3 regions of the Pseudarthrobacter sp. SL88 genome follow, and region 1 is predicted to be linked to each of the others. Evidence: predicted binding sites of a transcription regulator. Region 1 holds the regulator's gene; each other region holds the start of a gene.

Region 1 (9,663 bases):
AGTACGCAGCGGAGCTTGCCAGCCTCATTGGCGGCGATCCCGAGGACGTGCTGCGCGTGTCCGGCAAGACGGGCGTTGGCGTGGAGGCGCTCCTGGACAAGATTGTCCGCGACCTGCCGGCCCCCGAGGGCAACCCCGACGCCCCTGCCCGTGCCATGATCTTCGACTCGGTCTACGACACCTACCGCGGCGTGGTGACGTATGTGCGCGTGGTGGACGGCATGCTCCACCCGCGTGAACGCATCCAGATGATGTCCACCAGGGCCTCCCACGAGCTCCTGGAAATCGGCGTCAGTTCCCCGGAACCCACACCCTCCAAGGGCCTGGGCGTCGGCGAAGTGGGCTACCTGATTACCGGCGTGAAGGACGTCCGCCAGTCCAAGGTGGGCGACACCGTCACCAACCTGGCCAAGCCGGCCGCCCAGTCGCTCCCTGGCTACGCCGATGCGAAGCCCATGGTGTTCTCCGGCCTCTACCCGCTGGACGGTGCCGACTACCCGGTACTGCGCGACGCCCTTGAGAAGCTCATGCTCAATGACGCTGCGCTGGTGTATGAACCCGAAACCTCTGCAGCGCTGGGCTTCGGCTTCCGCGTGGGCTTCCTGGGCCTCCTCCACCTCGAGATCACGCGCGAACGACTGGAGCGCGAATACAACCTCGACCTCATTTCCACCGCTCCGAACGTGGAGTACGAGGTGACCCTGGAGGACAAGAAGGTGGTCCGCGTGACCAACCCCAGCGAGTATCCCACCGGTAAGATTGCCGAGGTCCGCGAACCCATGGTCTCCGCCACCATCCTGGCCCCCAACGAGTTCGTCGGTGCCATCATGGAACTGTGCCAGTCACGCCGCGGCGTCATGGGCGGCATGGACTACCTTTCCGAGGACCGGGTGGAAATCCGCTACCGCCTTCCGCTGGCGGAAATCGTGTTCGATTTCTTCGACATCCTCAAGTCCAAGACCCGTGGCTACGGCTCACTGGACTGGAAAGCCGACGGCGAGCAGGTGGCCGACCTGGTGAAGGTGGACATCATGCTCCAGGGCGAACAGGTGGATGCCTTCAGTGCCATCACGCACAGGGAGAAGGCGTACGCCTACGGCGTGATGATGACCGGAAAGCTCCGCGAACTGATCCCGCGGCAGCAATTTGAGGTTCCCATCCAGGCGGCCATCGGTTCCAGGATCATCGCGCGCGAAAGCATCCGGGCCATCCGCAAGGACGTCCTGGCGAAGTGCTACGGCGGTGACATCTCGCGTAAGCGCAAGCTGCTGGAGAAGCAAAAAGAAGGCAAGAAGCGCATGAAGATGGTGGGCACCGTGGAGGTGCCGCAGGAAGCGTTCATCGCCGCCCTCACCACCGACGAATCGAAGGACAAGGCCAAAAAGAAGTGACCACCGCGCAGCGGGGTACCCGCTGATGCCCAGCGTACTTCCCCTTGGTGACCCGGCGCCGTCGGACGGCATCCTGCCTCCGCAGGCGGCCGTCGGCGCGGGAGAGCGCGCGTTCGGGCTGTATGTCCACATCCCCTTCTGCGCCGTGCGCTGCGGTTACTGCGACTTCAACACCTACACAGCCACCGAACTCGGCGGCGGTGCCTCGCAGGATGCCTATGCCGGTACGGCAGCGTCCGAGGTGGCGTTTGCGGCTACGGTGCTCAAGGCATCCGGTGTACCGGACCGCAAGCTCAGCACCGTCTTTTTCGGCGGCGGCACACCCACGCTGTTGCCCGCCGAAGACCTGGCTTCGATTCTTCGGACGGCTATCGACCAATGGGGGATCGAGGAAGGCGCCGAGGTCACCACTGAGGCGAATCCCGATTCGGTGACCCCGGAGTCCCTGGCTGTGCTCAGGGATGCCGGCTTTACACGGGTCTCATTCGGGATGCAGTCCGCCGTTCCGCACGTCCTGAAGGTTTTGGACCGCACCCACACACCGAGCAGGGTTCCCCTGGTGGTGCAGTGGGCACGGGACGCCGGCCTGGCAGTGAGCCTCGACCTGATCTATGGGACGCCGGGGGAGTCGTTGGCCGATTGGCAGTTCTCCCTTGAAACTGCGTTGTCCTATCGACCGGATCACATCAGCGCCTATGCGCTGATCGTTGAGGACGGCACCAAGTTGGCGGCGCAGATCCGGCGCGGCGAGGTCCCGGGCATCGACGACGACGATCACGCAGACAAGTACGAGCTCGCTGACCGCCTGATCACCTCTGCAGGCCTGGAGTGGTACGAGGTCAGCAACTGGGCACGCACGCCGGAACAGGCCTGCCGGCACAACCTCGCTTACTGGCGCGGCGACGACTGGTGGGGAATCGGGCCGGGCGCGCACTCGCATGTGGGCGGCGTGCGCTGGTGGAACGTGAAGCATCCTGCCGCGTATGCCGGCCGGCTGGTGCAGGGGAACTCTCCGGCCGCCGGACGCGAAACCCTGGACGCAGAGACCCGGAACGTGGAGCGGGTCATGCTTGAGGCCCGCCTCCAGTCCGGGCTGGAAGTGGCAAGCCTGGATACAGTGGGGCGGCACCAGATCGCCGGGCTCATTGCTGAGGGGCTGGTGGATCCGGGCGCAGCATTCCGGGGGACGCTGGTCCTGACGCTGAAGGGCCGGCTCCTGGCCGACGCGGTGGTACGCCGGATCCTGCCCGACTAGGGCTGGGATGCTGCGGGTGGGCCCAGGGCCGAAGAGGTCCCCGGACCGGCTTGCGGGGGCAGGGAGCCGGCGGGACTACTTGATCCAGCGCAGGTTGAACTGGTACCGGTGCGGTTGGCCGCGGTTGACGTGGATGCCGGCCGCCACCGAAAAGCACGTCAGGGCAATCCAGATCAACGTGGCGATCACGGCAAAGATGTTTCCGACCACGGGAATGAACACCAGGATGTTCGCCACTACCGCTGCGATGGTGGGCGGCAAGCTGAAGTTCAGGGCCTCCTTCGACTCCTGGGCCGTGAAGGGCCCCCGGTCGCGGAAGATGAGGAAGATCAGCAGGGCGGGGACGCAGCCCAGGATCCCGCCGAAGTGTGCCAGGGTGGCCCATTGCCGGTCTTCGCTGGCCGTGAGCGGCAGCGCATTCGCGGGGACGCCGTGGTATTCGGAACGGCCGGTGCTGCTTTGGCCGTCCCTGTGCTCGCGTGCGTTTTCTGCCACAGTCTGTTCCTTCGAAAAGTGCAAATTGATGCTGGGGATGCAGTTGGTGCTTCGGCGCCCCTGCGGATCGCGGGGCACCGCAGTATCAAGAATACTGGTGTTTGCCGGTCCGGCGTCCGTCAGGGTGCTGTGAGGAAGTCGATGACTTCCTCGACCCGGCCCAGCAGTGAAGCCTCCAGGTCCGCGTAGGTATGGACGGCGCCGAGCAGTTTCTGCCATCCCAGCCCGACGTCCTCCTTCGTGGAGTGCGGCCAGCCGAACGCCTTGAGGATCCCGGTTTTCCAGTCCTGGCCCCGCGGTACGGACGGCCACTGCGGAATGCCCAGCACGGAAGGCCGGATGGCCTGCCACACATCCACATAGGGGTGGCCGACAATCAGGACGTTGCCAGCAGCGCCAGGGCCGGCCATGACAGCGTCAGCAATGCGGGATTCCTTGGAGTCAGGGACCAGATGGTCCACCAGCACGCCCAGCCGACGGCCCGGGCCGGGCCTGAATTCCTTTACCGCCCCGGCGAGGTCGTCGATGCCATGCAGGGGTTCGACGACGATGCCCTCCACCCGGAGGTCGTCTCCCCATACCTTCTCGACGAGTTCGGCGTCGTGCTTGCCTTCCACCCAGATGCGGCTCGCCTTGGCCACCTGCGCGCGCTGGCCTGCGACACGTACGGAACCTGAGGCGGTGCGCCCGGCTGACGGGCCGCCCGCTGCGGGCCGGGGTGCCGGTGGCATCAGCCTGATGGCACGGCCCTCGAGGAGGAACCCAAATCCCAGCCGGAAGGTCCGCGACTTTCCGCGCCGGTCTTCGAGGGCCACCACGTGCATGCCGCCGGACTTTTCCACCCGGGTGACGGCCCCTACCCATCCGGACTGTACGTCTTCGAGCACCATGCCCCGTTCCACAGGCACTTCCGGCAGTTGTGTACGGGCGGGAGCCGACATGTCCCTCGGGCCCCAATTCTGGTAATCCATGGTCACTCCGCCTCGCCGTAGGTCTTGTCCCGGAATTTCGCCCGGAGCGGTACCAATGCTAACAACGGGCCAAGGCATAATAGACTGTTAGCACTTAGGCATGTCGAGTGCTAACAATTCGAGCGCTAACAGTTCGAGTGCATGTTCGAGTGCGTGCAGACTGGCAGGAAGGAACGGGTGGCTGATCCACCCCGACTGGATGGAGGTGGAGTGTGAGTGAGCCGCGCAAGCTTGAAGTACTGCGGGCCATCGTGGAGGACTACGTCCACTCCCGCGAGCCGGTAGGTTCCAAGGCCCTGGTGGAAAGGCATCACCTGGGCGTTTCCAGTGCCACCATCCGGAACGATATGGCGGCGCTTGAGGACGAGGGCCTCATCACGGCGCCGCACACCAGCGCCGGCCGGATTCCCACGGACAAGGGTTACCGATTGTTCGTGGACCAAATTTCGGCCGTGAAGCCGCTCTCGCAAGCCGAACGGCGCGCCATCCAGTCCCTCCTGGAGGGATCCGACGACCTTGACGACGTCCTCGACCGCACCGTGCGGCTGTTGTCCCAGCTGACCAACCAGGTGGCAGTGGTCCAGTACCCCCACCTCAGCCGGGCGCTGATCCGGCACATCGAGTTCGTCCTGCTGGCGCCGCGCAAGGTCCTGGTGGTCCTGATCGCGAACAGCGGCAACGTGGAGCAGCGCGTCATCGACGCCGGGCAGGACCTCGCGGACGAAGCGCTGTCCGCGCTGCGTAGCCGTTTCCTGGGAACCCTGGCCGGAACACCGCTGGCCCGGCTGGCGCAGGCCCTTCCCGCCGTCGTCTCCTCTGTCAGTCCGGGGGAGCGGCAGGCGGCGCAGTCGCTGGCCCACGCCCTGGAAATACTCGCGCACAGCAGTCGCGAGGACCGGATGGTCATGGCCGGCACGGCCAACCTGGCCCGGTCCAATGTCGACTTTCCGCTGAGCATCGGCCCCGTGCTGGAAGCTTTGGAAGAACAGGTGGTGATGCTGCGGCTGCTGAGCGACATGGCGCAGGACCACCGTGGCGTGGCCGTCAGCATCGGCCGCGAAAACCCTTACGACGGCCTGGCCGAAGCGTCGGTCGTGGCCACCGGCTACGGTCCGGACAGCGTGGCCAAGATCGGCATCCTGGGTCCCACCCGGATGGACTATCCCAACACCATGGCGGCCGTCAGGGCAGTTGCCCGTTACCTTTCCCGCATCCTGGGTCCCTGACCGGCCCGGCCCGGCACCACAGCCGCCGGGCCCGCACGGCAGCCCCACCGCAGGCAGTACAACAAGGAAGAGATACGAACTTTGAGCAGCCACTATGACGTCCTTGGAGTTTCACCGGAAGCCACCGGAGAAGAAATCAAGAAGGCCTACCGCAAGCTGGCCCGGACACTCCACCCTGACGTCAACCCGGGCGAAGATGCGGCGGACCGCTTCAAGGCGGTGACGCACGCCTACGAAGTCCTCTCCGATCCGCAGAAACGCCGGGTTTACGACACCACCGGCAACGAGAACGGCACCGACAACGGATTTGGTGGCGGAAGCTACGCCGGCCAGGGCTTTGCCTTCCAGGACATCTTCGACACGTTCTTCGGCGCCGGGGGATCCTCCGGACCCGCCTCACGGGTCCGCCGCGGCCAGGATGCACTCATCAGCGTCCGTATCGAACTGCGGGACGCTGTCTTCGGCGTCAACAAAAAACTTGAGGTGGACACTGCAGTCACCTGCCCCACCTGTGAGGGGTCATGCTGCCGTCCGGGGACGCACCCCGAACGCTGCGACATCTGCGGGGGCAGTGGCCAGGTCCAGCGCGCTGTCCGTTCGATCCTCGGCCAGGTCATGACCGCTGCACCGTGCGGTACCTGCGAGGGTTTCGGCACGGTCATCAAGGACCCCTGCAATGAATGCAGCGGCCAGGGCCGCATCCGGAGCCGCCGCTCCCTGACCATCAAGGTTCCCGCCGGCGTCGCAACCGGAACACGCATCCAGCTGACCGGACAGGGCGAGGCCGGCCCCGCGGGCGGCCCCTCCGGCGACCTCTACGTAGAGGTCCGCGTCAACAACGACGCCACCTATGTGCGGGACGGCGACGACCTGCACGCAACCCTGAACATTCCCATGACGGCGGCGGCGCTGGGCACCGACGTCAGCCTGGAGACCTTCGACGGAACCCAGGACATCGACGTGAAGCCAGGCACCCAGTCCGGTGAAATCATCACCCTCCGCGGCCTTGGCGTCACCCACCTGCGCGGATACGGCCGCGGCGACCTGAAGGTGCACCTGCAGGTGGAAACGCCGGCCAAGCTCGACGCAGCGCAGGAGGAGCTCCTCCGGCAGCTTGCCAAGCTCCGCGGAGAACAGATCACCGAAGGCAAGCTCGCTGCCAGCGGCGGGATGTTCGCGAAGCTGCGGGACCGGCTGGGTAACCTGTAGCGGTGAGCAACCCCGTCTTTTTTGCCTCCGCCGGATCCCTTGACGGGCTGGAGGAGGGCATGGAGTTTGTCCTGGAGGGGCCGGAGGCACGCCACGCTGTTGCCGTAAAGCGCCTCGCGGCGGGCGAAGCCGTGGACATCGTCGACGGCGCGGGTACCCGCATGAGCGGGACGGTGGCCGAGGCCGCAGGCACCCGCCTCACGGTGCGGTGCGGTGCCCTGGTGGAGGAGGCCCGCCCCAGTGTCCGACTGGTGCTGGTGCAGGCCCTCGCCAAGGGCGACCGCGATGAGCTCGCCATCGAGACCGCCACTGAACTGGGCATCGACGCCGTCATTCCCTGGCAGTCCGAACGTTCCATCGTGCGATGGAAAGGTGACCGGGCCGCCAAGGCGCACGCCAAATGGCAGTCCGTGGTGGGCGCTGCCGCCAAGCAGGCGCGGCGGGCATGGATCCCTGAGGTGCGTCCCGCCGTCGACACCGCTGCACTTGCTGCCGCCGTGGAAGCCGCGGACCTGGCAGTCATCCTGCACGAAGACGCAGTGCGGCCCCTCCGTTCTGTGCTGGAAGGCTGGGACGGTGCCAGCGGCACCGGAACCCGTGAAGTGCTCCTCATCGTGGGCCCGGAGGGTGGAATCAGCCCACGGGAGGTGACGCGCCTCTGCGACCGCGGAGCCGTCACGGGCCTTCTGGGCCACCACGTGCTGCGCTCATCCACGGCCGGTCCTGCCGCCGTCGTGCTCTCCAGCGACATCCTGGGGCGCTGGGACGCTACCTGACCTTGAAGGACCGGTTGTCCTCGAACTGGTCCGGCCCGCCGTCGGACCCGGCCTGGGCGACCCTCAGTTCGTAGTCCCCGGCGGGGAGGGTCAGGGCCAGCGTGAACACTCCTGCCTGCCCCTGTTCCGACGACGCCGTGGTTTCGCCGGTGAGGAAGGGCGCCTTGGCGCCGTTGTCCCCGGTCCGCAGGATCTGCCAGCGAAGCTTGCCGCCCGCCGATGTGCTGCGTCCGGTGATTTTGACACTGCCGTCCGCCACTTCGGAGCTTTCCTGGGGATCGATGATCCAGACAGGAGCCACCAGGCCCGCCGTCCTGGTCATCAGGGCGCCCAGCTGAACCTGCCCGAAAGCCATGTAGTCGGTGTGGCCGTCCACAAGGATCCGTACCCGGATCTGCTGGCCGGAGTCGATCAACCCGGAACTGGCTGCGGCAGCAGTGGCCGTGTAGACGAGCTGCTGGACTGCCCGGGCGGCCATGTCCGCATCCAGGTTGCTGTTGAAGGCGTCCTCGGAGACATCGACGGTGATGACGTCCTTGCCGGAAATCGAGGTGGCCAGCTTGCCGGGGTTCTGCCACGGGGTGAAGAAGTCAGGGTCAAGGGGCTTATCGGACATCATGGCACGCAGTGCGCGCGTCACCGGGTTCTCCTGTTCAGGCACGTCCCGGAACTCCCTGTACAGGAAGACGTTGCTGCTGCTGCGGCCTATCCAGTAAACGGGCGCCTTGTTGGACGACTGCGTGGTTTCCAGCGGGGCGCTGGTGGAAGGCGGCTCCGGGCTTCCCGTGGTCGCAGGCCCGGTCATGAGGGTGCCCGTGGGGGAGGGGCCAGGTTCTGCTACGCAACCGGCAAGGATCGGCACGGCCGTCAGGACACCTGCCAGCACGAACGCGCGGGCGCGGCCCACGTGTCGACCTGCCCGGCGGGGCGCAACGGTATCCGGCACTTGTGCCTTTCCTTTCCTGTCGTGAGGGCCGTTCCCCGGTCGGCCCAATGTCACAGCCGTGGCTGGATTTCCAGCATTGCACAGCCCGGCGAAGCGATTTGCCCGGTTCCGGCCATGGGGCACAACTGCAACGGGAACGATATGAGGACGATATGAAGTTGATACCTAATGACCGATACTGCGTGGGCGCAGCTGCTCCCTGTCCCCTCGTGCGTGTGGCCGCCTACGGTCTCCCTCTGTTCCGCTTTGCCGAAGGGCAGGGTGCGCTGGCGTAAGATAAAAGGATCACGGAGCGCAGAAACCTGGCACTGGTTTCCCGGACCGGGACGACAGTAGAAACTACCTCGAGGGGACCACAGGCCTGCGGGCCAGCACCATGACTGAATCAGCCAACGGAAAGCGCCGGCTCAACACGGGAGAGGGCACTGCCGGGGAATTTCCCCACACCCTTCCCGGCGTCCGGACCGAGGTAGTCCTTTTCGACAATTCCGATCAGATGGTCCAGTCACTCGGCAGCCACGATGAGGCGCTGCGGTACATCGAGGAGCAGTTCCCGGACGTCAACTTCCACGTCCGCGGCAACGAACTTTCCCTCAGCGGCCCGGCCGGCGACGTTCCCCGGATCATGCGGCTCCTCCAGGAAGTCCGCGGGCTGGTGGCACGCGGCACTGTCATCACCCCCGCGGTCCTGCAGCAGCTGGTGGCACTGCTCCGGAGCCAGTCGCTCCAGAACCCCGTGGATGTGCTGACGCACGACATCCTCTCCAGCCGGGGCAGGACCATCCGGCCCAAGACGCTGAACCAGAAGAACTACGTCGACGCCATCGATGACAACACCGTCATTTTCGGCATCGGCCCCGCCGGAACCGGCAAGACGTACCTGGCCATGGCCAAGGCTGTCCAGGCCCTTCAGCAGAAGGAAGTCAGCCGCATTATCCTTACCCGCCCGGCCGTCGAAGCAGGCGAACGCCTCGGATTCCTGCCCGGAACCCTGAGCGACAAGATCGACCCCTACTTGAGGCCGCTCTACGATGCGCTCCACGACATGATGGACCCCGAATCCATTCCGCGGCTCATGGCAGCCGGAACCATTGAGGTGGCTCCGCTGGCCTACATGCGCGGCAGGACGCTCAATGACGCATTCATCATCCTGGATGAGGCCCAGAACACCACCCCGGAACAGATGAAGATGTTCCTCACCCGGCTGGGCTTCGGTTCCAAGATGGTGGTCACCGGTGACGTCACCCAGGTGGACCTGCCCTTCGGGACACGGTCCGGGCTGCGGATCGTGGAGGAGATCCTGCACGGCATCGAAGGCGTGAACTTCTCCGTCCTTGATGCGGCGGACGTGGTACGGCACCGCCTCGTGGGAGACATCGTCAATGCCTACAGCA
Region 2 (9,663 bases), 1.1 Mb from region 1:
GCGAACACCGCGTACTGGCGGAGCCTCCCGGCCCGTGCCGCAGGCGTCCGGCACCTGGCCCTGCCGGCGGATTCCGCGGAGAACGACATCATTGACCCCTACCGGCGCTCCCCCGAGGTGTACCGGCAGATGGAGGACGAGCTGGCCCCCGCCATCGTGTCCATCCTGCGGCATGCCCGACTCAACTCGGTGCCATCACGACGGCGGCACCCGGCGGTGTCCGGCCCGTGACCACCGTGCAGGTGACAGTTTGGCCACGGCTGTAGCCAACCGGGCACCGGCGGGCGGACACTGATCCCACCACAGTCACGGTGAGGTGAGGGGCCACTATGAGCACACCAGGCGGTTCGGACCCATCCGGTCCTGCGGGACCCGCTTCCCCGGGCGCCCACCCGCACGGGCGCTGGCTGGTGGCGCACGGCCGCCGCCGCTGGATCGCGGCGCTGCTGGCCCTGGTCCTGGTGGCTGCCGCCGTCGTGGCCGTCGTCAGCCTCAACCGCGCCGGCACCGTCACGCCGCCGGCCGCCCAGGGCACGGCGACCCAAAGCGAAACCACCACCCCCACGCCGTCGGAGACCCCGTCCGAAACGCCCCCGCCACCGGCGCCGGCGGCTCCTCCGCCGCCCCCGCCCATCGCGGAACTGCCTCCCGGGGCCATGAACGTCCTGGTGATCGGCAGCGACATCCGCGGCGGCACACCAGCAAAAGATGCCGCCGCGCACACGGCAGCCACCGGCGAAGCGCAGGACCACCGGGCGGACACCCTGATGGTGGTGCACGTCCCCGCTGACCGCAGCACGCTCTACCTCATCTCGATCAACCGCGACACGTGGGTGAACATCCCCGGTTACGGTGGCGCGAAGATCAACGCCGGGTTGGAATACGGCGGCATCGACATGCAGACCGCCGCCGTCCAGGAGCTGCTGGGAATCACCATCAACCACACCCTGATGCTGGACTTCGGCGGGTTCAAGCTCCTGGTGGACGGCCTGGGCGGCATCGACGTCAACGTGCCCATCGCGTTCCAGTCCACCATCGAGACCCAGCATGTGTTCCCCGCCGGCATGAACCACCTGGACGGCCAGGCGGCGCTGGAGTTCTCCCGGGAGCGGTACGCCTTCTCCGACGGCGACTTCCAGCGGGTCCGCGACCAGCAGATCATGCTCCGCGCCATCCTGGCCCGCCTCACCGCCGGCGGGGCGCTGAACGACGTCACGGCCGTGCGGTCCCTCGTGGAGTTCGCCTCCTGCTGCCTCACCGTGGACAAGGGCTTCGACCCAATCCAGGCCGCCATCCTGGCCTACAGCCTGCGGAACCTGGATGCCAACGCAATCCGCAGCATGACGCTTCCGACGGCGGGGTCCGGGTTCATTGCCGGGCAGTCGGTGCTGTTCCCGGATTACGGCGGCATCGCGGCGGTGGGTGCAGCCCTGCGGGAGGGCCGGATCGGCGAGCTCGCGACGCAGTAGTCAGGGCGCTGTTCAACCCGGGCTTACCCGCAGTTCACCCTGCCGAAAAGACCTGTGTGCACGGCGCCTGAAGGGTGGAGGGCATGACTGACATCTCGCGCCGCACCATAGTCAAGGGCTCCGTGCTCGCCGCCGCACTTGCCTCCGCCCCGGCCGCAGCGAACGCCGCCAACACAGCCACGCCCGCCGCACCCACCCGGTCACCGGCCGGCGTGGCCCTGGTCCGCAACCGGCTCACGCTCCCCAGCGGCATCGCCACCGGGGACGTCACCTCGGATTCGGCCGTCCTGTGGTCCCGGTCCTCGGAAGCTGGCCGCATGACGGCGGTGCTGCGGGCAGTGGACGACGGCGGCGCGGTCCTGCGCGGTCGGGGCGCCTTCGAGCGGGTCATCCGCGGGCCCCGGGCCACCCAGGCGTCCGACTTCACCGCGAAGATCCATGCAGGCAACCTCCCGTCCAACACCCGCTTCGCCCTGGAGATCAGTTTCGAGGACGACGGCGGCGCCACCGGCGAGTCCGCCCGCGGCACCTTCCGCACGGCACCGGACAGGGGCGCGGTCAACGGCAAGGGACGCACCGGCGGGACGGGCAACGGCGGCGACGTCCCGGCGTCGTACGCGCAAAGCTTCGTCTGGACCGGCGACACCGCAGGCCAGGGCTGGGGCATCAACGAGGAGGTGGGCGGCATGTTCGGCTACCGGGCCATGCACCAGACCCGGCCGGACTTCTTCATCCACTCCGGCGACACCGTGTACGCGGACGGCCCGCTCACCGAAACCGTGGTGGAAAAGGACGGGCAGGTGTGGCGGAACCTGGTCACCGAGGAGGTGTCCAAGGTGGCCGAGACGCTCACCGAATACCGCGGCCGGCACCGCTACAACATGATGGACGCCAACATGCGGGCCATGTTCGCGGACGTCCCGGTGATCGCCAACTGGGACGATCACGAAACCACCAACAACTGGTACCCCGGCGAGGTCCTGGACGATCCCCGCTACACGGTCCAGGACGTCAACACCCTCGCCGCCCGCGGCCGGCAGGCCTGGCAGGAAAACATGCCCATCGCGGACAGCAGCGCGTTGTGGCGCCCGGGCACGTTCGACGACGGCGGCCAGTACCAGCCGGCCCGCATCTACCGGAAGATCTCCCGCGGCCCGCAGCTGGACATCTTCTGCCTGGACATGCGCACCTTCAAATCCCCCAACACGGACGGCAAGGAGGCGTACACCACCAACATCCTGGGCCAGGAGCAGGTGGACTGGCTGATCCGGGAGGTCTCGAAGTCCAAGGCCACGTGGAAGGTCATTGCCGCCGACCTGCCGTTGGGCATCATCGTCCCGGACGGCGCCGTGAACCAGGAGAGCCTGGCCAACCGCGACGACGGCGCTCCCCTGGGCCGCGAGCTAGAGATCGCCGGGGTGCTGAGCGCCTTCAAGAAGAACCGGGTGAAGAACGTGGTGTGGCTGACCGCCGACGTGCATTACTGCGCGGCCCACCACTACTCCCCCGAGCGCGCAGCCTTCACCGATTTCGACCCGTTCTGGGAATTCGTGGCCGGCCCCATCGCCGCGGGCTCGTTCGGACCCAACTCCATGGACGGCACCTTCGGTCCCGAGGTGGTGTTCGCCAAAGCAGGCCGCTTCCCGGGCGAATCACCGCGCGACGGCGAAAACCAGTTCTTCGGGCACGTCCAGCTGGGCGAGGACAACAGTTTCACCGCCAGCCTCCGGAACGCCAACGGCGCCACGGTGTTCTCCAAGGTGCTGACCCCGGAGCGGTAGGACGCACGACGCCGGCCGGGGCACCCTGGACTCCGCCACCGGGCGCCCCCGCCGCCGTCCGCCCGTTTATCTTTCCGGCCCTGTGGGTACGGCCGCTGGTAGTGTTCCGGATTCGGCACGGACGCGGACGGGGAGTGATTTTCATGAACGACGACGGACTGACGGAAGCGGTGCAGGAAGCCGGCGCGGTGGAACTGCTGCTGATCCGGCACGGCGAGAGCGAAGGCAACGTGGCCGCCACCGAGGCCCACCTGGCGGGTGCGGAGATTATCGAGGTCCCGGCACGCGATGCCGACGTGAACCTCTCTGACGTGGGCCAGGACCAGGCTGCGGCGCTGGGGACGGCTTTGGCCCGGATCGCCGAGGACTACCGGCCGGACGCTGTGGTGTCCTCCCCCTATGCCCGGGCACACCAGACGGCGGAAATCGCCGTGGGGGCTGCCGGCTGGTCCGTGAAGGTGCAGGTGGACGAGCGGCTGCGTGACCGTGAGCTGGGCATCCTGGACCGGCTGACCCGGGTGGGCGTTGAGACGCGCTACCCGGAGGAAGCCGAACGGCGGTCCTGGCAGGGGAAGCTGTACTACCGTCCGCCGGGCGGGGAGTCCTGGGCTGATGTGGCGCTCCGGCTCCGCTCCGTGCTGGCCGAGCTGAACAACCTCGGCACCGGTCACCGGGTGATGCTGGTCTGCCACGACGCCGTGATCCTGCTCTTCCGCTACCTGCTGGAGGGCATGACGGAGCAGGAGCTGCTGGACCTCGCGGCCAGTACCTCGGTGCTGAACGCATCGATGACCCGGTATGTGCGGCCGTCCGGTGCGGGGCCGTGGACGCTGGAGAGCTTCAACGTCGCTGACCACCTGGCCGAGCAGGGCGTCGAAGTCACCGAACATGCCGGAGATGCCAGTGTCCGCCCGCGGTGACTCCGGCCCCGAGCTGGTGACGCCCTCGCTGCTGCGGGACTGGCGGCTGCCATCCCCGGGCGAGGACAAGTATTCGCGTGGCTCGGTACTGGTGGTGGGTGGTGCACGCGCCACCCCAGGTGCTGCGCTGCTGGCCGGCACCGCCGCTCTGCGTGCCGGTGCCGGGAAGCTGACGCTCGCCGTGGCCGGATCCGTGGCGGTCCAGATGGGTGTCGCCCTGCCGGAGTGCGGTGCCATCGGACTGCCGGAGACCGCCGGCGGATCGGTTACCTCGGAGGGCGTGGACAGGATCGGCTCCTCCCTCGACTCCGCCGATGCCATCCTGGTGGGGCCCGGGCTCGACGACCCTGACCTGGCACGGGAGCTTCTTGAGGCCCTCCTGGCGCGGGAGGAGGCAGCGCGTGACAACGACGGCGGTACCGGCTCCGGCGCGGCCGGCAGCGAAGGAGGCCCCGCCGTCGTCCTGGACGCGTTCGCGCTGGCCGCGCTCGCGGAGCTGGAGGACCGGGTGGGGCCGTGGCGGGGCCGGCTGATCCTGACTCCGAACCCCACCGAGTCCGGCATCCTGCTGGGCCGGGACACTAAGGATCTGGAAACGGACGTGGCCGAAATCGCCCGCAGGTTCGGTGCGGTGGTGAGCTGCCAGGGGCTGATCGCGCGGCCGCCGGGCGTTGGCCCGGAGGAATCCGAGCTGTGGAAGATCTCCACGGGACACGGCGGGCTGGGAACCTCGGGCAGCGGGGATGTCCTGGCCGGGGCGATCGCCGGTGTGCGCGCCCGCGGAACCACCGGCGCGCAGGCCGCCTGCTGGGGCACGCACCTGCACGCGGCAGCGGCCGACCGGCTGGCCAGCAGGATGGGGCCGCTCGGATTCCTGGCCCGCGAACTCGCCGACGAACTGCCGGCGCTGATGCTGGAGCTCGGCACCTGACGATGCCCCGGCAAGCGGATGGCCCCCCTGCATCAACGCGGAGGGCCACCGTCTCGGAGGGGATCACTCGCAACTGCCGATGCGCTACCGGCGCTGTGGCGTTCCATAGTGGCAATCGCCCGAAACTGGCAGATACAACGCGTTCGGATCCTCCCGGTATCCCCCGTTCTACACCGCGGGGACGCCCATCACAAGGCATCCCCGCCGGTAACTTGGACGGCGCAGAACCTAAGCTGCGATTTCCTGCTTGGCTCCCTTCATCTCGATTTCGATCTTGCGCGGCTTGGCCTTCTCGGCAACCGGGATCCGCAACGTCAGGACACCGGCGTCGTAGCTGGCCTTCACGTTTTCCGTGTCCAGGGTGTCGCCGAGGATCAACTGGCGGCTGAAGACACCGCGCGGCCGCTCGGAGGCGATCAGTTCGGTGTTGTTGGCGGCGGGATCCGGGCGTTCGGCGCGGACGGTCAGCACGTTGCGTTCCACATCCAGGTCCACGGACTCGGGCGAAACTCCGGGCAGGTCGAAGGCGACCACAAAGTCATGGTCCTCCCGCCAGGCGTCCATCGGCATGGCTGCCGGACGGGCTGCCGTCCCGAGGACCTGCTGGGCCAGCCTGTCCAGCTCGCGGAACGGATCGGTTCGCATCAACATGGCTTCCTCCTCATTAGGGTGGTCCAACACTGTGTAAGTTTTCAGCCGATCTATGGTGGCTGATATAGATTTTTTAGCACCGGCAGCAGAGGTATGCAAGCCCGTCCGGCGAAAATTTTCCGGCGGTTCAGTACACGCTCCGGGACAAGCCAAAGGGGCCCTCCGCACATCTGCAGAGGGCCCCTTCGACAGGTTCGTTCTGGCGCCTAGTCCCGCGTGGGATCAGGGCGGAGGGGTGCCGGCCCCGGGTCGGGGACGGGCAACGGACCGGGCGGCTCGGGGGTGGGGAACGGGCTGGGCGCCGGCGGGCCGGGGTGGCCGGGCTGCGTGGGATCGGGCGATGTTGGATCCGGACCGGGCTCCGGCGGGAACGGCGACGGTTCGTGCACTGGCGGGATGGTCATGGATCTTCCCCTCTCACGCTGGGCGTAGGTGCCTTGAACTGAACACGATACGCCTGCCGCCCCCGGCCGGACAGGCCTTACTCCCCGCAACGCGCGCCCACTCCCCCTCTGCGGGAAATCCGCGTCAGCCAGAATTCCCCGCTGCCGGTGGCGGAAGGAATCAGGGGTTTCTTCCCCGGTAGCGAACGCCGGCCCCGGTGAAGTGCCCGGTCTATATATTGAGTCCATGACCTCCACTCCGCTGCAGAACTCCGCCAGCACGCCAGCGTCCGCCGCCACCCCGCCCGTGGCCAAGAAGGTGCCCACCGAAAGGACGCACCATGGGGACACCTACGTGGACAACTATGAGTGGCTGCGGGACAAGGAGTCCGCCGAGGTGGTGGAGCACCTGAAGGCCGAGAACGCCTACCAGGAAGCGGTCACTGCCCACCAGGAGCCGCTGCGCGAAGCCATCTTCCAGGAGATCAAGGGACGCACCCAGGAAACCGACCTCTCCGTCCCCCACCGCAAGGACGGCTGGTGGTACTTCAGCCGCTCGGTGGAGGGCAAGGAGTACGGCATCCAGTGCCGCGTCCGCGCCAGCGACACCCATGACAGGATCGCCGACTGGACCCCGCCGGCCGTGGAACCCGGAGTCGAAATCCCCGGCGAAGAAGTCCTGCTGGACGGCAACATCGAGGCCGAGGGCAAGCCGTTCTTCTCCGTGGGCGGCACCGCCGTGACAGTGGACGGCACCCTCTACGCCTACGCCGTGGACAACTCCGGCGACGAACGCTTCACCCTCCGGATCAAGGACCTCCGCACCGGCGAACTGCTGCCGGACGTCATTGAAAACATCTTCTACGGAGTGTCCTTCTCCCCTGATGGCACCCGGCTCTTCTACACCGTGGTGGATGACTCCTGGCGCCCGTACCAGGTGAAGGCGCACGTCCTGGGCACCCCGGTCAGCGAGGACACGGTGATCTACCAGGAGGACGACACCGCCATGTGGCTCGGTTTCGAGCTCTCCTCGGACCGGCGTTACCTGGTCCTGGGCATCGGCTGCTCCGAGTACAGCGAAACCCGGCTGCTCCGCTTCGACGACCCCGCGCAGGAGGTCACCACTGTTATTTCGCGGGACGAGCGCGTCCTGTATGAGGCGGAGCCGTTCCTGCTCGAAGGCCCGGACGGCGTCAAGGCAGAGAAGATCCTGCTCACCCACAACCGCGGAGCCATCAACTCCATGATCTGCCTGGCGGACCCCGCCGAGCTGGCAAAGCCGCTGGCGGAGCAGGCCTGGCAGACCGTCGTCGAGCATTCCGACGACGTCCGCGTCAACGGTGCCAGCGTCACGTCCACGCACCTCATCGCCTCCATCCGCAAGGACACCATCGAGCGCGTCCAGTTGATGGGGCTGGCCGGGCTGGGCACGCCGGCGCAGCAGGCCCCGGTGGAACCGGCGTTTGACGAGGAGCTGTACACCGCCGGGGTGGGCGGCTCGGACTACGAGGCACCCGTCATCCGGCTGGGCTACACGTCCTACTTCACGCCGTCGCGCATTTACGACTTTGTCCTGCCCACCGCGGAACAGCCCGCCGGCGAGCTGCTGCTGCGCAAGGAAAGCCCCGTCCTGGGCGGCTATGACGGCAGCGACTACGTGGCCACCCGCGAATGGGCGACGGCGGCGGACGGCACGCGCATCCCGCTGTCCGTCCTGCGGCACAAGGGCGTCAAGCAGGATTCGACGGCGGCCGGCCTGGTGTACGGATACGGCTCCTATGAGCTGAGCATGGACCCCGGGTTCGGAATCGCGCGGCTCTCGCTGCTGGACCGCGGTGTGGTGTTCGTGATCGCCCATATCCGCGGCGGCGGTGAACTGGGCCGGCACTGGTACGAGGACGGCAAGAAGCTCACCAAGAAGAACACGTTCACGGATTTCGTGGACGCCACAGACTGGCTGGCCAATTCGGGGTGGGTGGACCCTGCGCGGATCGCGGCGCTGGGCGGCTCGGCGGGCGGCCTGCTGATGGGCGCCATCGCCAACATGGCGCCGGAGAAGTACGCGGCCGTCGTGGCCCAGGTGCCGTTCGTGGACCCGCTCACCAGCATCCTGGACCCGGACCTGCCCCTCTCCGCCCTCGAGTGGGAGGAATGGGGCAACCCGATAACCGACGCCGACGTGTACGCGTACATGAAGTCCTACTCGCCCTACGAAAACGTGCGGGAAGTGCCCTACCCCAAGATCGCCGCCGTGACGTCCTTCAACGACACCCGCGTCCTCTACGTGGAACCCGCCAAGTGGGTGCAGGAACTGCGGAACCGCACCACCGGATCCGAGCCGGTCCTCATGAAGATCGAGATGGACGGCGGCCACGGCGGCGCCTCAGGCCGGTACGTGCAGTGGCGCGAACGGGCGTGGGACTACGCGTTCATTGCCGACTCCCTGGGCGCCACCGAACTGCTGCCGGGGGCCGGACTCAAGTAGGTCCTCCTGAAGCGGGGCATACGACGGCGGCGCGGGGCCGCCGTCGTACGTCCCGCCTTCCTCCCGCGCCTGGATGCCCCCTCCATGGGTATCCATAAATGATCACCATGCTTACTATTGTTGGGCAGTTGTTTTCCGCCACCGGATGCCGAAGGAGCAGCAATGTCACTCAGCAAGGGAACGCACGTGGAGTGGAACACCTCCCAGGGCAAGACGCACGGCAAGATCGTGGAGAAGAAGACCAGCGATTTCGAGCTGGACGGCAACACCCACCGTGCCAGCAAGGATGAACCGCAGTACGTGGTGGAATCGGACAAGACCGGTGCCCGGGCGGCGCACAAGGCGTCGGCCCTGACCGAGAAGAAGTAGCGCCGTGGCCGCTTTGCATGAAGTGGTCATCATTGGCGGCGGCAACGCGGGAGTGTCGCTGGCGGCGCGGCTGGAGCGGTACGGGGTCAGGGACGTGGCGCTCATCGAGCCCAAGGACCACCACTTCTACCAGCCACTGTTCTCGCACATTGCCGGCGGCCGCGCGCAGGCTAAGGAGGCAGTCCGGAGCCAGGCCGCGGTGATCCCGCCCGGAGTCGAATGGATCCGGGACGCTGCCGTGGACGTGGACGCGAACACCAACACGGTCACGCTGGCATCCGGCTCAACTGTTGGCTACGGGCAGCTGGTGGTCTGCCCTGGGCTGCAGTACGACTGGGACGCCGTGCCGGGCTTGGCCGATGCTGTCCATTCGCCGTACGGCGCCACGCACTACGAGTTTGAGCTGGCATCAAAAGCCTGGACCCTCCTCAGCGGCCTGACCTCGGGGACGGCCGTGTTCACCATGCCTGCCGGGCCCATCAAATGCGGCGGAGCCAGCCAGAAGCCCATGTACCTGGCCTGCGACTACTGGCGGCAACAGGGCGTCCTGGACCAGATCCGCGTGGTGATGGTCCAGCCCTACCCCACCGTGTTCGGTGTGCCCGAGGTGGACCGCGAACTGGACCGGAAGATCGCCGAGTACGGCATCGAGCTGCGGACGGACAGCGAACTGG
Region 3 (9,663 bases), 1.3 Mb from region 1:
ACGACCTGTGGGTCCTCATCATCTTCGTGGCGGTGGCCGTGATGGCCATTGGCATCACCGAGCAGACCAGCTGGCAGCTGCTGCTGCCCACCGCAGCTGTGGGAGTCATCGGCTACCTGGTGCTGCTGGGCGGCGGACTGCTGGGCATCGGCGACCGGTTCGCGCCTGCACTGGCGGCCGTGGTGATCGGCCTGCTGGCCCGGGTGCTGGCACTGCGCATGGGAGCCCCGCAGCTGGTGGTGGCAGTCCCCGCAGCACTGATCCTGTTGCCGGGCCTGACGATCTTCCGGTCCATGTACGTGCTCACCATCGAGGAATCGGAAATCCTGCTCGGTGCCGGCGGGATGCTCAGCGCCGGGGCCATCGTCCTGGGCACCGCGGGCGGCATCGTTCTGGGCGACACCCTTGCCCGCCCGTTCACCCGCAGCCTGGCCAGCAACGAACGCCGGCGAGCCCGGCGCCGCTAGGCTCCGGAAGGTCCAACAAAAGCGCGCCCCGGGCTCCTGCCCGGGGCGCGCTTTTGTTGCTCGGTTCGCGCCGGGATGTGCCGCTAGATTTTACCGACGGGGAGCTTCTTCTCCGCCTGGAAGACATCCTCGACCCGGCCCTGGGCCCAGTAGCCGGACAGCGATACCTGGCTGCGCTCAAGTCCCCGCTGGGCGAAGAAGACATCCCGCAGCGCCTTCATGTAGCTGCGCTCTCCATGGGCAAAGACGTCCACCGTCCCGGAAAGCCATTCCGCACCGGCCACGGCGTCCACGAGCAAGCGGCTGGCACCGGCCGGTTCCCCGTTGCGGGTCAGCCACTGGACCCGCACTCCGGCCGGGGCAGAAACGGGCTGGATGTCGGCCTCGGTATCCACTTCAAGGAACGCCAGCCCCGTGGCCCCCGCAGGCAGTGCCTCCAGGCTCGCTGCGATGGCCGGCAATGCGGCCTCGTCACCGGCGAACAGGTACCAGTCGGCGTCGGGGTTGGGGTTGTACGCGCCCCCGGGGCCAGTGAACGTCAGGGTGTCGCCAGGTTCCGCAGCAGCCGCCCACGGGCCGGCCAGCCCTTCGTCCCCGTGGACCACGAAGTCGATGGCAAGCTCGCGTGCCTCAGGATCGACCCGACGGATGGTGTAGGTGCGGGTGGTGGGCCACTGCTCCCGCGGCATGGTTTCGCGGATGGTGGCCAGGTCAAAGGAAGCGGGGTATTCCACGCCGGGCTGCGGGAAGATGATCTTGACGTACCGGTCAGCGAAGCTGTTGTTCACGAAATCCCCGAAGCCGTCACCACCGGCCACAATCCGCACCATATGGGGGGACAACGACTCCCTCCTCAGTACCGTGAGGGTGACCTGGGGGCGGCTCTTTTTCGGGGCGCCGGCGGCGGCGGGAACAGTGCTCATAAGGCAAGCCTAAGCTAGGGCAAAGGCGGGAGTTCCCAGGTTACGGCCTCGGCACCCTGCTCCTGCAGCAGCCGGTTCACCCCGCTGAAGGGCCGGGAACCGAAGAAGCCCCTCGATGCCGACAGCGGGCTGGGGTGGGCGCTGGACACGGCCGGCCGGCCGGCCAGCAACGGGCGCACCGACTCGGCGTCCTTGCCCCACAGCACCGCAACCAGCGGCAGGGGTGACCCGTCCGCAGAGGTGCGGGCCGCGAGGGCGGTGACTGCCGCCGTCGTAACCTTCTCCCATCCCTTGCCCCGGTGCGACCCGGCCGCCCCGGCGCGGACACTCATGACCCGGTTCAGGAGCAGCACGCCCTGGCCGGCCCAGGCGGAGAGGTCGCCATGGATCCGCGGCGGCAGGCCCAGGTCGGATTCCAGTTCCCGGTAGATGTTGGCAAGGCTGCGGGGGATGGGCCGCACCTGCCCGTCCACGGCAAAGGAGAGGCCGACGGCGTGTCCCGGCGTGGGGTAGGGGTCCTGTCCCACGATCAGTACTTTGACGTCCGCCAGCGGTTGGCCGAAGGCGCGCAGGACGTTCGACGGCGCCGGGAGGACATGGCGCCCGGCGGACTCCTCCGCAGCCAGGAAGGCCAGCACCTTCCGGAGTTCGGCTTCCACGCCGGAAAGGGCGGCTGCCCAGTCGGGGGCAACGAGCCTCTCCAGCGGCAGCCCGGCAAGTTCAGCGAATCCACCGCCGGGCAGGGGCTCCGGTTCCAGTTCGAACAACGCATCTGATTCAGCCACCGTCCCATTCTTGCAGGGCACCGGAAGTGCGGAACGGGCCCAGGGGCGGAGTGGGATGCCAAATGACAACGCTGTTATTCGTCCGTAGCATGGGGGTGAGACATTTTCCGTAACCAGTGAAGGAGTGCGCCGTGGCTGAACCGGCCCGGGAACAACTGACCGGTTACCTGCCGGAGGGCGGCGGGGGAGACGGCGAGGCCAACTCACTGTTGGCAGACTTCACCCTCAAGGATTCGCCGCTGACCGAGCGTGAGCAGCAGATCCTTGCCCTGGAGCGGCAGTGGTGGAAGTACGCCGGAGCCAAGGAGCAGGCCGTCAGGGAACTCTTCGACCTCTCCGCAACGCACTACTACCAGGTGTTGAATGCCCTGATCGACAGGGAAGATGCGCTGGCCCACGATCCCATGCTGGTTAAGCGATTGCGTAGACTACGTACGTCGCGCCACCGTGCACGCACTGCGCGGCGACTGGGATCCGACGCCTAGGACGCCCGCCTTTTCAGCAGCCACCAGCAAGGATCCATCCCACCATGACCAAATACGCCCGCGATGAATTCGACAAGGTCCCGGAGACAGCATCGCGACAAGGTGTCCACCGGACGGCGACCGCACCGTCCCGCGTGCGGCTGTGGCCCATCCTTGCCGTTGGCATTGCGGCCCTGGCCATCGGCCTGGTGTCCTTCCTGATCCTGCCCAAGCTGGGCCTTGGCGGGACCGAAAGCCAGGCCTCGGCGGTCGTGTCCGAGGCGCCGCTGGCTGACACAGGCGCCACGCCTTCCGCCGCTGCGGACAAGGCATCCGAACCGTCGGCTTCGGCCGAGCCATCCACGGACCCCAGTGCCGAAAGCACCGCCGAGCCGGAACCCGAGCCCAGCGCCACGGCGTCGGTGGGGCCGGAACTGGACAAGACCCAGCCGGTGGCCGTTTACAACGCTGCCGGAACATCCGGACTCGCCAGCCGGGTGGGCGGAACGGTGAAGGCGGCAGGCTGGACGCTGGGGCAGGTGGGCAACTGGGCCGGCGCCCCGCAGCAGGGCTCCACGGTGTACTACGCCGGGGCGGACCAAGCAGCCAATGCGCGCGAGCTGGCCAACCTGCTGGGCGTGCCCACCGTAGTGGCGAGCACCGAATTCCAGGTGCCGCTGGTGGTCGTCCTGGGGCCCGGCTACCGCTAACCCCGGACAAAATTCCGGCGGTCACGCCTGAATAACGTTTACCGCACCCGCTGCCGGCCGCCTGCAGGACGGGGCAGCCTTTGGCTAGAGTGAAATCCAGGCGCCTGCCCGGTCCCCGCAATGCACGTCAATGACTCGGCACCGCAGCAGGGGTCCTCCGGTCTCAACGGAAAGAGTGGGTCATCATGGCACTGGGAACCGTCAAATGGTTCAACGCCGAAAAGGGCTACGGTTTCATCACCGTGGACGGTTCCGGGGAGGATGTCTTCGTGCATTGGTCGGCAATGCAGGGTGAAGGCTACCGGGCGCTCGATGAGGGCCAGCGGGTGGAACTTGAAGTCGGGGAAGGCGAAAAAGGCCCGCAGGCCGAAAGCGTCCGGCCCGCCGGGTGATGCATCCTCCCCGCGCAGCGGACCGCCGTCGACCGGTGTTTGCCGCATCCCTTGCTGCCGTCCTGGCCCTCAGTGCCTGCTCCGGAGTTACCGGCAATGCCCGTGTGGACACCGTGGAAGCATCCGGCGACGGAGTCCTCCGTGTAGGGCTGATCCTGGACAACACCGGGGACAGCAGCTTCCTCAATACCTCCCAGCTCGCCGCGGCCCAGCTTGCCGTCCGCGAAATCAATGCCGCCGGCGGCCATAAGGGCAGGCCCGTGGAACTCCTTCCCGTCCAGGCCGGCGGGGATACCGCCGCGCAGGCCCACGCGCTGGTCTCCGACAAGGCGGACGTGGTGATCGGTCCCACCGATTCAAGCCACGCCACCGAGGCTATCGATGTCCTGTCCCGGGCGCGGACCCCACTGATATCGCCCGCCAACACCGCCGCAGGCCTCAGCAGCGCCGAATCGGGCGGTTACTACTTCCGGACCACGGCCGCGGACGTTGCGCAGGGACCCGTCCTGGCCAAGCTCGCCAAGGACGGGGGCGCCAAGACCATCGCCATCCTCCACCAGGAGGGTACCTACGGCAAGGAAGTTGCTGCCGCAGTTGCCGACGCCGCCGCAGGGGCCGGGCTGCAGGTCCTGGACAACGCCGGGTTTGCCGCCGGCGAGGCCGGGGACGCCGCCCGGAAAGCCGGGGCCGCGAAGCCGGATGCCGTCGTCGTGGTTGCCCGCGAAGGGTCGCAGGGGGCACTGGCGGAACTCAACAACGCGGGGCTCTCCGGGGCCAGCCTGCTGCTCAGCGATGGAGCGTTCGCGCGCTACGGATCGAAACTCGGGACCAAGGCGCTGGACGGCGCCAGGGCCGTAGTGTCCGGTCAGCTTCCCAGCGCCGCCTTCCAGGCCCGCCTGTTGGGCGTGGACGAGGGACTGAAAGATGTTTCGTATGCTGCGGAAACGTTCGATGCGGTAACCCTCGCTGCCCTGGCGGCGGCGCGAGCGCAGGATGACGCCGGCCCCTCCATTGCTGCCAACCTCGTGGCCGTCTCCGGTGGGACCGCCGCCGAATCCCAAGCCACTGCCGCGGCGCCCTGCACCACCTACAAGGACTGCCTGCCCGCCCTCGCCTCAGGGGCCGGCATCAATTACGACGGCGAATCAGGTCCCATCGCCTTCGACACCAACGGGGATATCACCTCCGCTGCCTTCACGGTGTTTACCTATGGCAGCGACAACATCCCAACGGCAACCGGCCGCGAAACCGCCGGCCGCGGCGGCAGCTGATCGCCCTCGGCGAATACGGGCCATAAACGCGGGCCCGGTGGTCACTTTCGCTTGCACTCTCACCGGGGGAGTGCTAATTATTGAGTTAGCACTCTGACGTACCGACTGCTAAAGGCAACGCCCGGTTAAGCCGGCGGCGCCCGGCAGCGGCCGAGGAGCGAAGAAACACCTTACTGGAGTGAGGTTCCCACGCGGAGGCATACAGAGGCTGCCGTTCAGGAACCGTCCGTCGCGGGCACTGCAGCTGAGGTTCATTCTTAACGACTGTCCCGAAAGGACTATTGCCGTTATGGCCAAGATCATTGCATTTGATGAAGAGGCACGCCGCGGCCTTGAGCGGGGCCTGAACATCCTCGCCGACGCCGTTAAGGTCACCCTCGGCCCGCGTGGACGCAACGTCGTCCTCGAAAAGAAGTGGGGCGCCCCCACGATCACCAACGATGGTGTTTCCATCGCCAAGGAGATCGAGCTGGACGATCCCTACGAGAAGATCGGCGCCGAGCTGGTCAAGGAAGTTGCCAAGAAGACTGACGACGTCGCAGGCGACGGCACCACCACGGCTACCGTGCTGGCCCAGGCCCTGGTCAAGGAAGGCCTGCGCAACGTTGCCGCCGGCGCCGACCCGCTGTCCCTCAAGCGCGGCATCGAAAAGGCCGTTGAGGCCGTCACCGCCGAGCTGCTGAACTCCGCCAAGGAAATCGAAACCAAGGAAGAGATCGCGGCCACCGCCTCCATCTCCGCCGGTGACGACGAGATCGGTGCCCTCATCGCCGAAGCCCTGGACAAGGTGGGCAAGGAAGGCGTCATCACGGTCGAGGAGTCCAACACCTTCGGCCTGGAACTGGAACTCACCGAAGGCATGCGCTTCGACAAGGGTTACATCTCCGCCTACTTCGTCACCGACGCTGAGCGCCAGGAAACGGTCCTTGAGGATCCGTACATCCTGATCGTCAACTCCAAGATCTCCAACGTCAAGGAACTGGTTGCTGTCCTGGAAAAGGTCATGCAGTCCAACAAGCCGCTGCTGATCATCGCCGAAGACATCGAGGGTGAGGCCCTGGCCACCCTGATCGTCAACAAGATCCGTGGCACCTTCAAGTCCGTCGCCGTCAAGGCTCCGGGCTTCGGTGACCGCCGCAAGGCACAGCTCGCCGACATTGCCGTGCTCACCGGCGGCCAGGTCATCTCCGAAGAAGTCGGCCTGAAGCTGGAAACGGCTGGACTCGAACTCCTGGGCCAGGCACGCAAGGTTGTTGTGACCAAGGACGAGACCACCATCGTCGAGGGTGCAGGCGACGCCGACCAGATCGCCGGCCGGGTTTCCCAGATCCGCGCCGAGATCGAGAACTCCGACTCCGACTACGACCGCGAGAAGCTGCAGGAGCGCCTGGCCAAGCTGGCCGGCGGCGTTGCAGTCATCAAGGCCGGTGCCGCCACGGAGGTTGAGCTCAAGGAGCGCAAGCACCGCATCGAAGACGCCGTGCGCAACGCCAAGGCTGCCGTCGAGGAAGGCATCGTAGCCGGTGGCGGCGTGGCCCTCATCCAGGCCGGCGCCAAGGCGTTCGCCAACCTGCAGCTGTCCGGCGACGAAGCAACCGGTGCGAACATCGTCCGCGTTGCCATCGACGCCCCGCTGAAGCAGATCGCGTTCAACGCCGGCCTCGAGCCCGGCGTCGTCGTCGACAAGGTCCGCGGCCTGCCCGCCGGCCACGGCCTCAACGCAGCCACCGGCGAGTACGTCGACCTGCTGGCAGCCGGCGTCAACGACCCCGTCAAGGTGACCCGCTCTGCCCTGCAGAACGCGGCTTCCATTGCCGGCCTGTTCCTCACCACCGAGGCAGTTGTTGCTGACAAGCCCGAGAAGAACGCTGCTCCTGCCGGCGGCGACGACATGGGTGGCATGGGCGGAATGGGCGGCTTCTAGCCCTTCCGTCCGGGACCTGTCCCGCTGATACAAGAATGCGGCCCCCTCTTTGGAGGGGGCCGCATTCTTCGTTTTCCGTGCTGCCGGGTCTACTTCTTCGCGCTGGCGAGCATTCCTTCGACTTCCTTCTTGAAGGCGTCGGCGGCGGCCTGCGGAGTCAGCCGGTCATACAGCACTTCGTCGGTGTAGCGCTTGATCACGTTCTGCACGCTGCCGGCACCCACTGGCGGGACAGGGGGTGCGTCCTTGATGTCCGGAGCGATGTCCTTGAGGAAGGACACCACGGTGGTGTCTGCCGGCTTCAGGCTGGGCGTGATGCTGTCCACGATCGCAGCGTTGGTGGGCACGCCGCGGTCCGTCATCAGGATGGCCCCCGCTTCGGGGCTGTTGGTGAGGTAATCGATGAAGGCGGCCGCTTCCTTGGGGTGCTTGGAGCGGGACGAAGCGGACCAGAACATGGTGGGCTTGTAGTACATACCGTTCTTCGCTGACGCGCCGTCCTGGCTGGGCGCACGCAGCATCTTGATGGGGCTGGCCGTGGTCGACTCGAGGGAGCCGAGCTGGTTGGTCCACCACCAGGCCATGCCCACGCGGTTGGTGCCGAAGAGGCTTTCTTCAAGGCCCGCGCCGGAGTCTTCAGTTGCTACCGTGGCCGGCGGGCTGGCCTTTGAATCCCGCTGCTCCTTCAGCCGCTCCCAGAACGATGCTGCGGTGGCGGTGTCGAAGTCCAGCTGCCCGTCCTGCGAGTACAGGTCCTGGCCGTGCTGCCGCAGCCAGATGATGAGGTCCGCCTCATTGCTGCCATAGGCCGCGCCATACGTCTTCCCGTCACCGGAGGCGCTGATCTTGGCTGCAATGTCCAGGAACTCGTCCCAGGTCCACTTCGTATCGTCCGGGACCGGGACGTTGGCCGCTTCAAAGACTTTGGTGTTCGCCATGATGACGTAGGCGTTCTGCCCGGTGCTCAGGCCGTACTGGGCGCCATCGTACTGTCCGGAGGCGAGGGCCTCCTTGTCCAGCTTTGAAGTATCGACTCCCTCCTGCTTCGACAGGTCAAGGAGTGCGCCCCGCCCGCCGTACTCCGCGATGTACTTCTGGTCCATCTGGATAACGTCCGGGGCATCGTTGGCGGCGGTCTTGGTGGCCAGCTTGTCCCAGTAGCCGCCCCATTCGCCGGGCTCGGACTCGATCTTGATGTTGGGGTGGCTGGCTTCGAACGCGTCAATGACCTTCTCTGTCTGGGCGTTGAGGTATTCGTTGCCCCACCAGGCAAACCGCAGGGTGACCTGGTCGCCGCTGCCCGAACTGCCCGAGGCGCCGCAGCCTGTTGCCAGCAGCGTAATTGCCAAAGCTGCAGCTCCCAGCTGGAACCTTCGGCGGCTTACGGTTGGAATCGTCATCGATCTGCCTTCCTGAAATCTTTAGGCGCTTTCCCGGGCGTTGCGCCGGCATCCGTGCCGTTTCGCCCCAGTGAGAAAGCGTTTTCTCATTCGATACAGTGATTGTGTCCTTGTTGGTCAGGGGCAGTCAATACTTTTGGGTAAACGTTTTCCCGAAATGGTTTTTTCATCCTGCAAGACTTTCCGCTTCTGCGCGGTCCCGGCTGCGCCCGGCAGCGTTCAGGCATTGTCGGGCCGGTCTGGCAGGATGGACCGGTGACGATTACTGCAGCGGCTGACGGTTCGGCCTTGGGAAACCCCGGCCCCGCCGGATGGGCCTGGTACGTGAATGACAAGTGCTGGCGTGCCGGCGGGTGGCCCCACGGAACCAACAACCAGGGCGAGCTGATGGCAGTGCTGGACCTGCTGCGCGCAACCGCGCACGTCCGGCAGGAGGACCTCCACATCCTGTGCGACAGCCAGTACGTCATCAATTCGATCACCAAGTGGATGCCCGGCTGGAAGCGGAAGGGCTGGCGCAAGGCAGACGGCAAGCCGGTCCTTAATGTTGAGCTCCTCAAGGAACTCGACCGTGAGCTTGCCGGGCGCAAATACACCTTCGAGTGGGTGAAAGGCCATGCTGGCCATGACCTCAACGAGGCCGCCGACGAACGGGCCAGGGCGGCAGCCACGGCTTACCAGCAGGGGGTTGCTGCCCGTTCCGGACCGGGATTCCAGGGCCACCAGCACGAATCCGGAGGCCGCGGAACAGCGCAGGCTGGCGCGCCTGCCACCACACGGGTTGCCGCAGAGCAGCCTTCCACCGATCAGCCTGCAGCATCGCAGCGTTCGGCGATGCCACCAGCTGCCGCACGGCCTGCCGCCAAGCCGGAGCCGGATCTGTTCACTGACCCCGGGCTCTTTGGCGACCCAAAGCTTTTCAGCGAACCGGACCTTTTCAGTGAGCTGGGAAGCGAAGCCTTCGAGACCGAACCCGGCACGGCAGAGCCATCCGCGGAAGCGCAGGTGGAGGAACTCGAACGTGAACTCCTGGGCCCCCTCGTCCGCGGCGACATGGGCCGCACGGCCGTCCTGCTGCACCCCGACTTTATGGAGATCGGCAGTTCGGGCCGGGTCTGGACCCGGGATGCCATGATGATGGCCCTCGAAGAAGACCCGGGGGAGCGGACCGATATCGAGATCCTGGGGACCGACCGCGTCGGCAACAGCGCTGTCCTGCTGACCTACCGAAGCTTCGCCCGCTCCGGCACCACGCTGAGAAGCTCACTGTGGGTGCTCGACGGCGGCCGCTGGCGGCTGCGGTTCCACCAGGGCACGCCGGAGGCAT

The links. Region 1 encodes HrcA, which represses chaperone genes, less so after heat shock. Its sites were predicted from a motif close to TTNGCACTCGNNNNNNNCGAGTGCNAA; they were not measured.
Region 2: a site for HrcA is predicted at 5,826-5,852, ahead of OVA06_RS03295 (Hsp20/alpha crystallin family protein). Genes of this name have one in related genera too.
Region 3: a site for HrcA is predicted at 5,098-5,124, ahead of groL (chaperonin GroEL). Genes of this name have one in related genera too.

The regions. Positions count from the first base shown of each region.
Region 1 covers NZ_JAPPRD010000001.1:1,787,973-1,797,635, forward strand. The annotation lists gene lepA (translation elongation factor 4) at 1-1,391, shown strand, start outside; gene hemW (radical SAM family heme chaperone HemW) at 1,417-2,646, shown strand; gene OVA06_RS08240 (DUF4870 domain-containing protein) at 2,722-3,141, opposite strand; gene OVA06_RS08245 (DUF3097 domain-containing protein) at 3,261-4,112, opposite strand; gene hrcA (heat-inducible transcriptional repressor HrcA) at 4,325-5,338, shown strand; gene dnaJ (molecular chaperone DnaJ) at 5,420-6,547, shown strand; gene OVA06_RS08260 (16S rRNA (uracil(1498)-N(3))-methyltransferase) at 6,550-7,323, shown strand; gene OVA06_RS08265 (GerMN domain-containing protein) at 7,316-8,269, opposite strand; gene OVA06_RS08270 (PhoH family protein) at 8,646-9,663, shown strand, end outside.
Region 2 covers NZ_JAPPRD010000001.1:729,178-738,840, reverse strand. The annotation lists gene OVA06_RS03320 (arsenate reductase/protein-tyrosine-phosphatase family protein) at 1-231, shown strand, start outside; gene OVA06_RS03315 (LCP family protein) at 330-1,469, shown strand; gene OVA06_RS03310 (alkaline phosphatase D family protein) at 1,553-3,250, shown strand; gene OVA06_RS03305 (histidine phosphatase family protein) at 3,394-4,170, shown strand; gene OVA06_RS03300 (ADP-dependent NAD(P)H-hydrate dehydratase) at 4,148-5,101, shown strand; gene OVA06_RS03295 (Hsp20/alpha crystallin family protein) at 5,330-5,752, opposite strand; gene OVA06_RS03290 (hypothetical protein) at 5,959-6,156, opposite strand; gene OVA06_RS03285 (S9 family peptidase) at 6,383-8,620, shown strand; gene OVA06_RS03280 (DUF2945 domain-containing protein) at 8,783-8,989, shown strand; gene OVA06_RS03275 (NAD(P)/FAD-dependent oxidoreductase) at 8,994-9,663, shown strand, end outside.
Region 3 covers NZ_JAPPRD010000001.1:3,120,744-3,130,406, reverse strand. The annotation lists gene OVA06_RS14145 (threonine/serine ThrE exporter family protein) at 1-467, shown strand, start outside; gene OVA06_RS14140 (siderophore-interacting protein) at 551-1,390, opposite strand; gene OVA06_RS14135 (uracil-DNA glycosylase) at 1,405-2,175, opposite strand; gene OVA06_RS14130 (DUF3263 domain-containing protein) at 2,307-2,660, shown strand; gene OVA06_RS14125 (LytR C-terminal domain-containing protein) at 2,705-3,349, shown strand; gene OVA06_RS14120 (cold-shock protein) at 3,535-3,741, shown strand; gene OVA06_RS14115 (ABC transporter substrate-binding protein) at 3,741-5,012, shown strand; gene groL (chaperonin GroEL) at 5,302-6,936, shown strand; gene OVA06_RS14105 (ABC transporter substrate-binding protein) at 7,026-8,336, opposite strand; gene OVA06_RS14100 (ribonuclease HI family protein) at 8,592-9,663, shown strand, end outside.